2 regions of the Vibrio sp. 1978 genome follow, and region 1 is predicted to be linked to the other one. Evidence: predicted binding sites of a transcription regulator. Region 1 holds the regulator's gene; the other holds the start of a gene.
The links. Region 1 encodes PurR, which represses purine synthesis genes. Its sites were predicted from a motif close to TNANGNAAACGTTTNCNTNA; they were not measured.
Positions count from the first base shown of each region.

Region 1 (6,791 bases):
CGTATCTTGAAGTTCACGCAACGTGCTTGATGTTTCTGACAGAAGTGCTTCACAGTTGTTGATCGCTTCACGCCAGTCTTTGTTAAGCAGGTCAGCAATCTGTTGTTTCACTGACTGTTGCTGCTCATCCATAACACGTTGGTTGAGGTCAATTTGATCGAAAATTTCGCCTACAGAATATTTTAAAACACCGTATACGTTTTTCTTCCAGTGACCCGGTGTGCCACCTTTTTGTGCTGCCTCAATCGCTTTCGCCATTTCATCCGCTACCATGGATAGCTGGATAGATAGACGCAGTTTTGAGAACTCACGATGACGCACGTAGTAGTCGGTTATTCCTATCGCTAATGGCGACAAGCGGTAAATGCTCGCTCCGTCAGTAATCTCACTGACAAAACGGCTCATAAGACGCTGCTTAACCATCTCGTTGATCGCATTGTTCGCACGAAAAGCGGAGGCTTCGCCGGTCTCATCAAATAGTCGAGTGACGATGGCAAATGCATCATGCAGTTCACCTTCACCCAGTTCTTCATCGAACCTTTCATTACTCAGTACGGCAATGGCTATCAAAAATGCCAATCGCTCTGTGGTCAGGTTCAACGAGAAATCGTGCTGCTTAACCCAGCCAACCAGCTCATCGATTGGTTGCTCTGCAGCATTGAGAGTCATCTCACTCATTGTTATTCCTGTTTATCGTTCTTTTTAGCCCACACATGAATGTAGCGGCCTAATGAGAGGTATGGCTCTTGTCGACAAAGTTGTTTTTCTAGCGCCAACACATCTTCAAACTCGTAATCACCCATGTATTCCATATTGCCTATGTAATCACTAAATGAGCGAATACCAGATTTGCCACAAATATTAAAACCTGAATTTTCTATCCACTGGTAGACTTCTTCAGGTTTTAAGCCTTTTTGCGGCTGTAGTTTAAATCTTTTTCGGTGAGGCATGCCGTCTAATATATGAGGAATGTTGCCACAAACCACGTTTTTATAGACTAAACCGTGGTGGTTGTAGAACATGACTGATGCGATGCCTCCCGGTTTTACTTGTTCTAGAACTGTTTCAAGTGCGGCCTTAGGATCAACCAGCCACTCCATCACAGCGTGGAACATAACCAGATCGACCTGTACATCCATATGTTCACCGATGGATTGGACAGGCGAATGAATCAGGCGATACTGCTCAAGCAAACCGTTTTTTTCAATATCCTGCTTAGCCAACTGCAGCATTTCCGAAGATAGATCACATAAAGCGATTCGATGTCCGAGCTTAGCAAGCTTTTGCGACATTTGTGCCAAACCACCACCAGCGTCTAACACTTCTAGGGGTTGCTGGTCAGCATCTAATTCACTTAGAATCTGTAGAAAATCTTCCCACACAATGATTTGGCGGATCTCCCCTTTATCGGAGCCGTAAATATTTTTTGCAAATTTGTGGGCGATATCGTCGAAATTGCGGTCTTCTGTCACTTCTGCTGAGTTATCATAACGGATTGTGCCGCTATTCTGGCACAAGGAAAGCAGGAATAAAGAGGGATACCCTCATTTTTATTATCAATTGATGTTTTTTCGGACTATTTATGTATGTTTGAGCTGAAAAAAGTAGTGTCAGCCATGCTTATGCCCCTTCCGGCATTGCTGCTGATAGGCTTGTTGGGTCTTGCTCTCATTAGTTTTACTACAAAACGTAAAACTGGCTGCTTCGTTGTTCTATTCTCTTTTGTTGGCATTTTTCTTGTTGCCTTCCAACCTGTTTCAACCAAGCTTCTTATGCCGTTAGAGCGAGAGCATAAAGCCTTTTTGCCAGTTTCTGGCACCATCGACTACGTGATGGTTTTAGGGAATGGTCATGTTATCGATGACGAAATTCCACCCACCTCGCAGTTAAGCCGTGCAGCATTAATGCGCTTAACTGAGGGCATTCGTATTTTAAGAATGTATCCAGGCGCGAAATTAATCTTATCCGGCTATGCTGGCGGATCTGAAATTAGCCACGCGCGAATGATGGCGAACGTTGCCCTTGCGTTGGGAGTCGCGAAATCCGATATCATTTTATTAGAAGATGCGAAAGATACGTGGGAAGAGGCGCGTCAAGCGGCTGCATTCGTTCAACAAAAGGAGATTGTGTTAGTCACTTCTGCGAGTCACATGAGCCGTGCATTGTATGAGTTCAACGCAGCAGGCATTAAACCAATCCCAGCCCCGACCAACTTCTTAGCTATTAGCGAAATCAGTCAACCTTGGGATAAATACTCACCTAAAGCGCGTTACTTAGAACAAACAGAGCTTTATTGGCATGAGTACTTGGGCAGTATTTGGCAAAGGTTGCGTGATACTGTCGGCCAAACACCAATGGTTGAAGCAAACTAGTATTATCTTGAAGCCACAAAAAAGGAGAGCCGAAGCTCTCCTTTTTCTTTTTACGATTGAGTTATGTTCCAACTAGTCACCAGCAAACATATAGCCTTCGCCGTGTACCGTTACAAAAATCTGTGGGTTCTTAGGATCGAACTCCATTTTTGCGCGCATACGTCGAATAAGAACATCAATGGTGCGGTCATTCGGCGCATCCACTCGATGGCTGATCATGTTCAAAATACGCTCACGACTTAACACCTGGTTAGGGTAAGACGATAATGCCACCAAAAGTTCATACTCTGCTTTAGTTAGTTTTACTGGCTCACCGTTGCGGCTAAGTGCGCGACGTTGAATGTCGAATGTCCACTCCCCAAAGCGCACAATGTGCTCTTCACTGGTTTCATTCGCTTTCGATCTGCCACTGCGCGCTGCTGAAATACGCCACAGCAAGTTTTTAACGCGAACTAACAGCTCTCTCAGTTCAAAAGGTTTTGTCACATAATCGTCAGCACCCATTTCTAGGCCTACGATTTTATCAATGCTATCCGTGCGTCCTGTTACTAATATGATACCAATATCCGATTGGCTACGTAACTCACGAGTAAGCATCAGGCCGTCTTCACCAGGCAGGTTAATATCCAGCATGATCAGGTCTACATCGCCCGCTTGCAAAACTTCACGCATTTCTGCGCCACTCTCTGCTTCGCTGACTTGGTAGCCCTCATTTTGGAAATATCCCGCAAGCTTACTACGAGTTACAACATCATCTTCTACGACTAATACGTGATAGCTCATTTACACCACTTTTCTGTCTTCTTATTATCCAAGACGTATTCTATTCATAACTAGTAACATTTCTAGTCATAGATACATTAAAACGCAAGATTTAGCGTTTTTATTGATTCAAAACAAGCTTGCCCATTGCTATTAATAAACGGTCATTTTTGACCATAAAACATAACAATTATAGTTACTGCTATTCATTTTAATTGATTACACTTAGGGGATATCCCTAATTGACTTTGTGATGCATGACTTGAAGCATCATTCAGGAGCCCAAAATGCAAGAAGTGAAAGCTTTTAATGAAAAACGCGCTGAAATTTACTGGTGGTTTTCGAGCTTGTTCGCAAAAGAACTAACAGAGAAAGAATTGGAAGCCTATCACAGTGTTGAAATTCGCAGTTTTCTCGCAGGTTTAGGTGAAAATGAGTCGCTGAAACCAGCTGTTGATAGCCTAGTTGATGCATTGAATCGGTTACAAGATCGTGAAGATGCACAACTAGAGCTTGCAGCTGACTTTTGTGAACTGTTTTTGAAGACAGAAAAATACGGCGCTCTTCCTTACGCATCCATGTACATTGGTGAATCAGGTTTACTGAATGACAAGCCAGCTGAGGAAATGGAAAAGTTGATGGCTGAATTTGGCGTTCAAGTAGACGAAAACCTAAAGGAACCTGCGGATCACTTAGCCGTTGAGCTCGACTTTCTCGGGAACATGATTATCCGCTCAAACGAGCTTGAACAAGAAAAACACATGGAAGAAGCCTTCGTTAAACAAAACGACTTTATCCAGCAACAATTGATGTCTTGGTTACCTCAGTTTTCAGACAAATGTAAAAAATTCGACGAATTTGGATTTTACTCGAGTGTCGCGAAACTATTAGTTGCATTTTGTAAACTAGACAGCGCCTACCTTCTTGGTGAATAATTGCCGCCTATTTTTAGGGAGCCTGCCTATCGGGCTTCCTGTATGCCTGAAAGTGACCAATTGTAAGTAACTTGGGTATAATATTCGTTTGCCTTAACTTAGCGCAAAGACGCTTGGTTATTTAGCAGTCAAAATGTGACTTCAAATACACAAATCTCTTGCTGAAAACATTGCTAGTCAGTCCACATAGGGCTAAAATGTGAGCGCAAACGATTAAATATGATTTATATGTAAACCGCTGAAATATAGCGGTTTTTGTGTTTTCTTAACAGGTTGATGGCAATTTCTCATCAGATAGAAAAAAGATAAAATTCATCGACCGATGCTGCTACGCACCCTTTTGTCGCACTTGGATCAACCGCTGCCGAGACACTTAGCGCCAATTTTAGATTGCTAGGTGTGAAACCATTAGAGCATCAGGTACATCCAATACGACATATTTCAGTAGCTCGATACAGGACACCATTTATGGCCACGATAAAAGACGTTGCTCGCTTAGCCGGCGTTTCCACTACGACAGTTTCGCACGTTATCAATAAAACGCGTTTCGTTGCAGAAGCAACGCAAGAAAAAGTAATGAAAGCCGTTGACGAGCTGAATTACGCGCCAAGTGCCGTTGCACGCAGCCTAAAATGCAACTCAACTCGTACGATTGGCATGTTAGTAACTCAATCAACTAACCTATTTTTCTCAGAAGTGATTGATGGCGTTGAGAGCTACTGTTACCGCCAAGGCTATACTCTGATTTTATGTAACACAGGCGGGATTTACGAAAAACAACGCGATTACATTCGTATGCTGGCTGAAAAGCGCGTTGATGGCATCCTAGTGATGTGTTCTGACTTAACCGAAGAACTAAAAGAGATGCTTGACCGTCATGCGGACATTCCTAAAGTGGTCATGGATTGGGGCCCAGAGAGCTCACAAGCAGACAAGATCATGGATAACTCAGAAGAAGGTGGCTACATTGCAACCAAACATCTGATTGACAATGGCCATACGGATATCGCTTGTCTAAGCGGTCATTTTGAAAAGCTTGCTTGCCAAGAGCGCATTGCAGGTTTCCGTCGCGCAATGAGCGAAGCGAACCTAGCTGTAAATGAAGACTGGATCCTTGAAGGTAACTTTGAATGTGATACGGCCGTATTAGTTGCAGATAAAATTACCGCAATGGACAAGCGCCCGACGGCGGTATTCTGTTTTAACGACACAATGGCTCTAGGCCTAATGAGCCGCTTGCAACAAAACGGGATCAAAATTCCTGAAGATATTTCAGTGATCGGCTACGACAACATCGAGCTTGCAGAATACTTCTCTCCACCGCTAACGACTATCCACCAACCTAAACGTCGTGTTGGTAAAAATGCATTCGAAATTCTACTTGAGCGTATCAAAGATAAAGAACACGAAAAACGAATTTTCGAAATGCAACCTGAGCTTGTAATTCGAAATACTGTGAAAAAAATGAACTAAATTTTACTGTATTTAACCGTGTTAAATAAGCGCTCTACAGGGGCGCTTATTTTTTTGGAAAAATTAAGCATTCTCTAATACTTCACACCGCTCTAATAACAATTGACTAACGTTAACTCCCTGTTTTATATAAATGTAATATATATTAAGAACTCCTTTTCAAAGGCCAATTTGCACCTTTCCATATGCAAAATAGAGCATTCAATCTATCATTTTTATTGAACCAAAATCACATTTTTAACGCTAAACCGTGATGTTAATTCAATATAAGAAGTATGCTCATTGTGTCACGCACAGGGCAAACCATTCGAAAGAGTGGGACGCAAAGCCTCCGGCCTGAACCATATTACGATATGGAAGGTAGCGGGGTTACCGATGGCAAGTGTGTAAGCAATGACTTTACTCTGTAATGACATTGTTTTTACGCATGTTTGCTACTCTCTCGGACCTGACTTTTGGTGGCGTAATATTAATTACACCGAGATAACAAAACATGGATAAACCGATACTCAAAGACTCTATGAAGCTATTTGAGGCACTTGGTAATATCAAGTCGCGCTCAATGTTTGGTGGCTTCGGACTATTCGCTGATGAAACAATGTTTGCACTAGTGGTAAACAATCAGCTTCATATCAGAGCAGACCAAAAAACTTCATCTGACTTCGAGAAACAAGGGCTAAAGCCTTACGTTTATAAAAAACGTGGCTTCCCAGTCGTTACAAAGTACTACGCTATTTCCAGCGATTTATGGGAATCAAGCGAACGCTTAATCGAAGTAGCGAATCAATCATTGAAAAAGGCAAAGCTTGAGAAAGAACAGCAAGCAAGTACAAAGCCTAACCGTTTGAAAGATTTGCCTAACTTACGACTGGCTACCGAGCGCATGCTAAAAAAAGCCGGCATCGAATCCGTAGAGAAGCTTGAAGAGGAAGGTGCGCTTAACGCCTATAAAGCGATAAGAGATACGCACTCTGCAACCGTCAACATTGAGTTGCTATGGGCACTAGAAGGTGCTATCAACGGCACTCATTGGAGTGTGGTACCTCAAGCTCGCCGAGATGAGTTGATGAACGGCCTCCAATAAAAGTCGGCCTAAAAACTATCTTGTAAAACCGCAGTCTAATCTGCGGTTTTTTTGTGAAATTTTTTCGGTTTTCCTACTGTCTTATTACATATATCCCAAATTGGAATCAAAATTATGAATAAGAAACTGATATTAGGTCTCATCCTACTAGCGGCTATCGTCTTT
Region 1 is NZ_JAWPOP010000003.1:316,606-323,396, forward strand. Features, by position in the region: gene mukF (chromosome partition protein MukF) at 1-678, opposite strand, end outside; gene cmoM (tRNA uridine 5-oxyacetic acid(34) methyltransferase CmoM) at 681-1,472, opposite strand; gene elyC (envelope biogenesis factor ElyC) at 1,587-2,372, shown strand; gene torR (two-component system response regulator TorR) at 2,445-3,155, opposite strand; gene torD (molecular chaperone TorD) at 3,422-4,069, shown strand; gene purR (HTH-type transcriptional repressor PurR) at 4,538-5,542, shown strand; cyclic di-GMP riboswitch class I at 5,830-5,919, shown strand; gene R8N49_RS05215 (TfoX/Sxy family DNA transformation protein) at 6,036-6,626, shown strand; gene R8N49_RS05220 (TVP38/TMEM64 family protein) at 6,741-6,791, shown strand, end outside.

Region 2 (6,791 bases), on a different contig from region 1:
GATTTGGAAGGCGAAGTGCACCTTGGCGATTGTCGTTATCTGCTAAGCCTTTGTCACATTGGTCAGCGATGTGACCTAGTGTGTCTGAACCTACATCACCAAATTCTTTAGCATCGGCAGTTGCACCGATACCGAATGAGTCTAGTACTAAAATAAATGCTCTTTTCATTGCTCGTTCCTTAGGCCCACTCGGCTTTTTATTATGGTTGAGTAGGCCTTGTGTAATTACTTGTTCTATTAGATATCTTCTGCACGAATTTGGCGGTAAACCTCTGGAGTTGGTGTGTATTCACCACCTACTTTGATTGCACTGCGCAGTGCTTTTGCCGCTTCTTCCCATTGCTCTTCAGTGCGAGCGTGGATGACCGCAAGAGGTTTATCACTGTCTGCGACCTCACCTAGGCGGATGAACTCGTCGAAACCAACTGCGTAGTCGATTTCATCAGTAGCAACACGACGACCACCACCCATAGCAACCACAGCCATGCCGATAGCACGTGTATCCATTGCAGAGACAATGCCCGTTTCTGTTGCGTAAACTGGCTTAATGATTGCTGCTTTTTCTAAGTAGTTGTCGTAGTTTTCTACGAAGTCCGCAGGGCCGCCTAAACCGGCAACCATCTTGCCGAAGCACTCAGCCGCTTTGCCGTTATCCAGCACTTCCATCAGTTTTGCGCGTGCGTCTTCTGTGTTCTCAGCAAGCTTGCCAAGTACTAACATTTCAGCACATGAAGCCATGGTCACTTCAAGTAGACGAGGATTACGGTATTCACCCTTTAAGAAACGAACCGCTTCACGAACTTCTACTGCGTTACCCGCTGAAGACGCCAATACTTGGTTCATGTCCGTAAGAATTGCCGTAGTCTTAGTGCCAGCACCGTTTGCTACCGCAACGATTGATTTTGCTAGCTCTTCAGACGCTTCGTAAGTTGGCATAAATGCACCTGAACCCACTTTTACGTCCATCACTAGCGATTCCAGACCCGCCGCCAGTTTCTTAGAAAGGATCGACGCCGTAATCAGGGAGATATTGTCTACCGTTGCGGTAATATCACGAGTCGCGTAAACACGCTTATCCGCAGGAGCAAGGTCACCAGTTTGACCGATGATCGCCACACCAGCGTCTTTGGTTACTTGACCAAAAACATCGTTGCTCGGCGTAATGTTGTAACCAGGGATAGATTCAAGTTTATCCAGCGTACCGCCTGTATGACCAAGACCGCGGCCAGAGATCATAGGTACGAAACCGCCACACGCTGCCACCATTGGGCCAAGCATTAAAGAAGTTACGTCACCCACACCACCGGTTGAGTGTTTGTCGACAATTGGACCACCGAAGTTCATGTGGCTCCAGTCGATAACCATGCCCGAATCACGCATCGCACACGTTAAGGCGATGCGCTCATCCATGGTCATTTCATTAAAGAAAATCGTCATAGCAAACGCCGCAATCTGACCTTCAGATACCGTGTTGTTCGCTACGCCTTGAATAAAGAAGTTGATTTCGTCGGCGGTTAGGACTTCGCCGTCACGTTTTTTACGAATGATTTCTTGTGGTAAATACATTAGTGCCTCCCAAGCTCTTTTGAGCCATGGTTGTAGTAGGATAGAAGAGGTGTGGTAGCACCCGTTTAGGTGCTACCGTTCAGACGTATTATTGAAATTAGTACGCTGTTGGATCAGCGACGTCGTCCGATACTTCTAATGTATTTAGTAGGTTGGTTAGCAGGCTAGACGCACCAAAACGGTAGTGACGAGCATCAACCCAGTTGTCACCTAGGATTTCGTCAGCCATTGCTAGGTATGCTGCTGCGTCTTCAGCAGTGCGCACACCACCTGCTGGTTTGAAACCAACAGTTTCTGCAACCCCCATGTCGCGAATAACTTCAAGCATCATGCGAGCGTATTCTGGTGTTGCGTTTACTGGCACTTTACCAGTTGAAGTTTTAATGAAGTCAGCACCTGCTTCAATACAGATTTGAGATGCTTTCTTGATTAGTGCTTCTTCTTTTAGTTCACCTGTTTCGATGATCACTTTAAGAAGAATGTCACCACAAGCTTCTTTACATTGCTTAACTAGTTCGAAGCCTACTTTCTCATCACCCGCCATTAGCGCTCGGTAAGGAAAAACTACGTCAACTTCGTCTGCACCGTAAGCAACCGCCGCTTTTGTTTCAGCAACTGCGATTTCAATGTCGTCGTTACCATGTGGGAAGTTCGTTACTGTTGCAATACGAACCTCTGGCGTACCTTGCTCACGAAGTGTCTTCTTAGCAATAGGAATAAAGCGAGGGTAAATACAAATTGCAGCTGTGTTGCCTACTGCTGTTTTCGCGTCATGACATAGTGAGATCACTTTTGCATCAGTGTCATCGTCATTCAACGTAGTTAGGTCCATAAGTTTAAGTGCACGTAGCGCTGCTGCTTTTAAATCGCTCATTTCTATCTCCGATCAATATTCAAAAAATTCACTACTCAGCCTTACATCACGTCTTTAACTATAATCAACAAGTCGAGACAATGTGAGTAAATGGCTAAACAGTCTATTAATGAACGGACTTGGTTCCCTGAAGACTCGGCATATACAGCGAAAATTTATCATATGCCAATTGCTATCCTTGTCACCGCACAGTACCAGTTTGGCCTATGGCACAACAATCTATGATTGCGGTGTCTTTAATATCACATCACAAAGCAAAACGCCTATTAGATCTGATATTGCAGGGCAATTCATTTGCCCATCGATTATGTAATATTCATTACGTGATTAAGAATCAAGCTTAACCACTATCCTGTGATTAATACATTATAGAGTTTCACCGCAAAACTGTAGCACCAAATAGAGCGCAAACGGTTTGTATCTCAAAATTTCCTAGCCCCTATTCCATTGACTGCGTAATACCTCGACTAAGGCAAACACCCGATGAAATTTTGGAGCCCGAAAAACGAAAAATGCCCCGCAGCAATCTCTTGCTACAGGGCATGATGTAAAACGGCGTCTATATATTAAGAACCGATTCTAATTATAGTGCTGCAAGGCTTAAGCAGAAGCCTGCAATTGTCGCTGCCATAAGGTTAGACAACGTACCTGCAAGAACTGCTTTAACACCCATGCGAGCGATGTCACTACGACGGTTTGGTGCAAGGCTACCTAGACCACCAAGTAGAATCGCGATAGAAGAAAGGTTCGCGAAACCACATAGTGCGAATGAGATGATAGCTGTTGTCTTCTCAGACATTACTTCACCAGTTGCCGCGATTACTTGAGCGTTTTCACCTAGATATGGTGTGAAGTTCAAGTAAGCAACGAATTCGTTCACTACGATTTTCTGACCGATGAATGAACCAGCTGTTACAGCTTCTGCCCATGGAACACCGATTAGGAATGCTAGTGGAGAGAACGCGTAACCTAGGATTAGCTCTAGTGTTAGTTCTGGCATGCCGAACCAACCACCGATGCCACCTAGCATACCGTTGATTAGCGCGATTAGACCAACGAATGCGATTAGCATTGCACCTACGTTAAGCGCAAGTTGTAGACCAGAAGCCGCACCGCCCGCAGCTGCGTCGATTACGTTAACTGGTTTGTCGTCACCGCCGTCCATCGCTTCTTCGATACTTTCGTGAGGCTGGTCAGTCTCTGGGTGAAGGATTTTAGCGAACAGTAGACCACCTGGTGCTGCCATGAATGATGCCGCAACTAGGTACTCTAGTGGAACACCCATAGATGCGTAACCAGCTAGTACACCACCAGCAACAGAAGCTAGACCACCACACATTACCGCGAATAGCTCTGATTGAGTCATTTTTGGAACGAATGGGCGAACAACTAGAGGTGCCTCAGTTTGACCTACGAAAATGTTAGCTGCCGCTGACATTGATTCCGCACGAGAAGTGCCTAGCGCTTTTTGTAGTGCGCCACCAAGAATCTTGATAACCCATTGCATAACGCCAATGTAGTAAAGAACTGAAATCAGTGCAGAGAAGAAGATCAGTGTAGGAAGAACACGGAATGCGAAGATGAAACCGCCGCCGCCGAATACTTCGAACATCTTGTCAGAAACAAGACCACCGAACAGGAATGATGAACCATCGTTACCGTAGTTGATAACGTTAGAAACACCTGAAGAGAAACCGTTTAGTAGATCACGGCCCCAAGGTACATACAGAACAAATGCACCTAATGCGAATTGGATAGCGAATGCGCCACCCACAGTTCTAAAGTTGATAGCTTTTCGGTTGTTAGAAAATGCCACTGCAATCGCAAGAAGCACTACCATACCGATTAGGCTCATAAACAGGCTCATAGTTTATGACTTCCTTATAAGTTATTTATTGGCGTGTTACAAAATGGAGCTATAAAGCGGGGGCAATTATACTCATGCAGAATCAATTAAAGTAATGCCAGCCTCACACTTTCCTATAAGATTCATGATTGATTCAACCAGCTTTGTGAGTTAATTCACAATAAGCAGGAAAACGTTTTCGATTTCAAACCACATCTTTAGATTTTATTCACATATCGAGAAAGCAAAATTGCTATTTTTCCACAGTTGAGAGGCAATCGATTGCTTTCGGCCGTTATGCAACTCTACGAGCTCATTAAAGACGTGAATGAGTTTGGCTGGGTGATTTGACTCCCCTTGATATCCAAGTATAGGCATATCTGGTGCGTCTGTTTCGATTACTAGGTTTTCGAGTGGTAATTTTTGAATTGCGTCGCGTGTTTTCTTGGCTCTTGGGTAGGTAATCGTTCCTCCTACACCGATAAAAAAACCTAATTTGACCCACTCCATGGCTTGCTGATAACTCCCAGAAAAAGCGTGTAGTACACCACCTCTAGGGAGATTCGCCGCTTTCACCATTTGAATGAGGCGATTGTGCGCTTTTCGGCTATGTAAAATAACTGGGAGCTCGAAGCGTCTAGCCAGCTCAAATTGAACTTCAAGTATCTTTTCTTGCAACTGTGGATCAACATCAATGGCAAAATCTAAACCACACTCTCCTATTGCCACGCACTGCTGCCCTTTTTGATTTAGATAGCCTTCTAGCTCTGTAAGGTGCTGCTCAACGTTATCTTCAAGAAAATACGGATGAAAGCCGAGCGCATAATACAAATTGGCATGTTGCTCTGCCAAAGTTTGAATACGAGCCCAGTTTTGCGGACCGACGGAAGGAATCAAAATTCTTGCGACGCCTTGCGTTTGAGCAAGCTCAAGTTGATGCGCAAAGTCATCTTGAAACACATCAAAATCAAAGTGGCAGTGCGTATCAAAGAGCTTCATCTTGACGTTTTTTATCTGTATCTTCGGGCGGGAAATCAGAAGATCGTTGGGCTTCACTCTTCTCTTCAGCTTGGTGGGCAGGGTCTTTTCGATATGGGACGCAACTGCGTTTCTGATCGGGGGTTAACCCCATTTCTTTACACCAATTGTCGTAACGCTTTAGCCCACGTTTAAACCAGTTCATATCTTATCCTTATATAAAAACGCCCTTGGCTAAGTTTATAGCCAAGGGCGTTTTAAAATCTAGTTTGCGTTAAGGCTTACCCTAACCGCGCAAATTAGTGCTCACGCGTCGCACGGAAATCAACGTCCGGGAAACGCTCTTTCGCTAAGTTTAAGTTAACGATTGTTGGAGCGATATACGTTAGGTTATCACCACCATCCAATGCTAAGTTCGCTTGATTCTTGCGTTGGAACTCATCCAGTTTCTTCGCATCACCACACTCAACCCAACGCGCAGTTGCAACGTTAATGCCTTCATAAATCGCTTCAACGTTATACTCAGACTTCAAACGAGCCACAACAACATCAAACTGAAGTACACCAACGGCACCAACGATCAGATCGTTGTTCTGTAGAGGACGGAATACCTGTACCGCACCTTCTTCTGATAGCTGAACCAAACCTTTGAGAAGCTGCTTCTGCTTTAGTGGATCTTTCAGGCGAATACGACGGAATAGTTCCGGAGCGAAGTTCGGAATACCAGAGAACTTCAATGATTCACCTTGCGTAAAGGTATCACCAATCTGAATAGTACCGTGGTTGTGTAGACCAATGATGTCACCGGCGTAAGCGTGTTCTGCACGTGCACGGTCACCAGCCATAAAGGTTACTGCATCAGAGATACTCACTTGCTTGCCAAGACGAACGTGGTTCATCTTCATACCTTGCGTGTAAGTGCCCGATACAATACGCATGAATGCGATACGGTCGCGGTGTTTTGGGTCCATGTTCGCTTGGATCTTAAATACGAAACCAGAGAACTTCTCTTCAGTCGCTTCAACTTCACGTTCAACCGCTTGACGAGTTTTCGGCGCTGGAGCCCATTCAGTTAGACCGTCTAGCATATGATCCACACCAAAGTTACCTAATGCAGTACCGAAGTAAACTGGCGTAAGCTCACCTGTTAGGAACATTTCCAAATCAAACTCAGGGCAAGCACCCATGACAAGCTCAAGCTCTTCTCGAACACTTTCCGCAAGGCCTGCACCAACTTTTTCATCAAGCTCTGGGTTATCGAGACCTTTGATGATTCGAACTTCTTGAATCTCATGACCGTGACCTGATTCGTATAAAATCGTTTCATCACGGTGAATGTGGTACACACCTTTAAATTCTTTACCACAGCCGATTGGCCATGTAATTGGCGCACACATCATGCCCAACTCGTTTTCTACCTCGTCCAATACTTCCATTGGATCACGAACGTCACGGTCAAGTTTGTTCATGAAGGTTACGATTGGCGTGTCACGCAGACGCGTTACTTCCATCAGCTTACGTGTACGA
Region 2 is NZ_JAWPOP010000002.1:207,817-214,607, reverse strand. Features, by position in the region: gene R8N49_RS02940 (phosphopentomutase) at 1-169, opposite strand, end outside; gene deoA (thymidine phosphorylase) at 238-1,566, opposite strand; gene deoC (deoxyribose-phosphate aldolase) at 1,664-2,440, opposite strand; gene R8N49_RS02925 (hypothetical protein) at 2,531-2,665, shown strand; gene R8N49_RS02920 (NupC/NupG family nucleoside CNT transporter) at 3,024-4,307, opposite strand; gene R8N49_RS02915 (TatD family hydrolase) at 4,512-5,285, opposite strand; gene R8N49_RS02910 (DUF5363 domain-containing protein) at 5,272-5,469, opposite strand; gene prfC (peptide chain release factor 3) at 5,564-6,791, opposite strand, start outside.
Region 2: R8N49_RS02920 (NupC/NupG family nucleoside CNT transporter) is a predicted target of PurR. The motif match lies at 4,472-4,491, and genes of this name have one in related genera.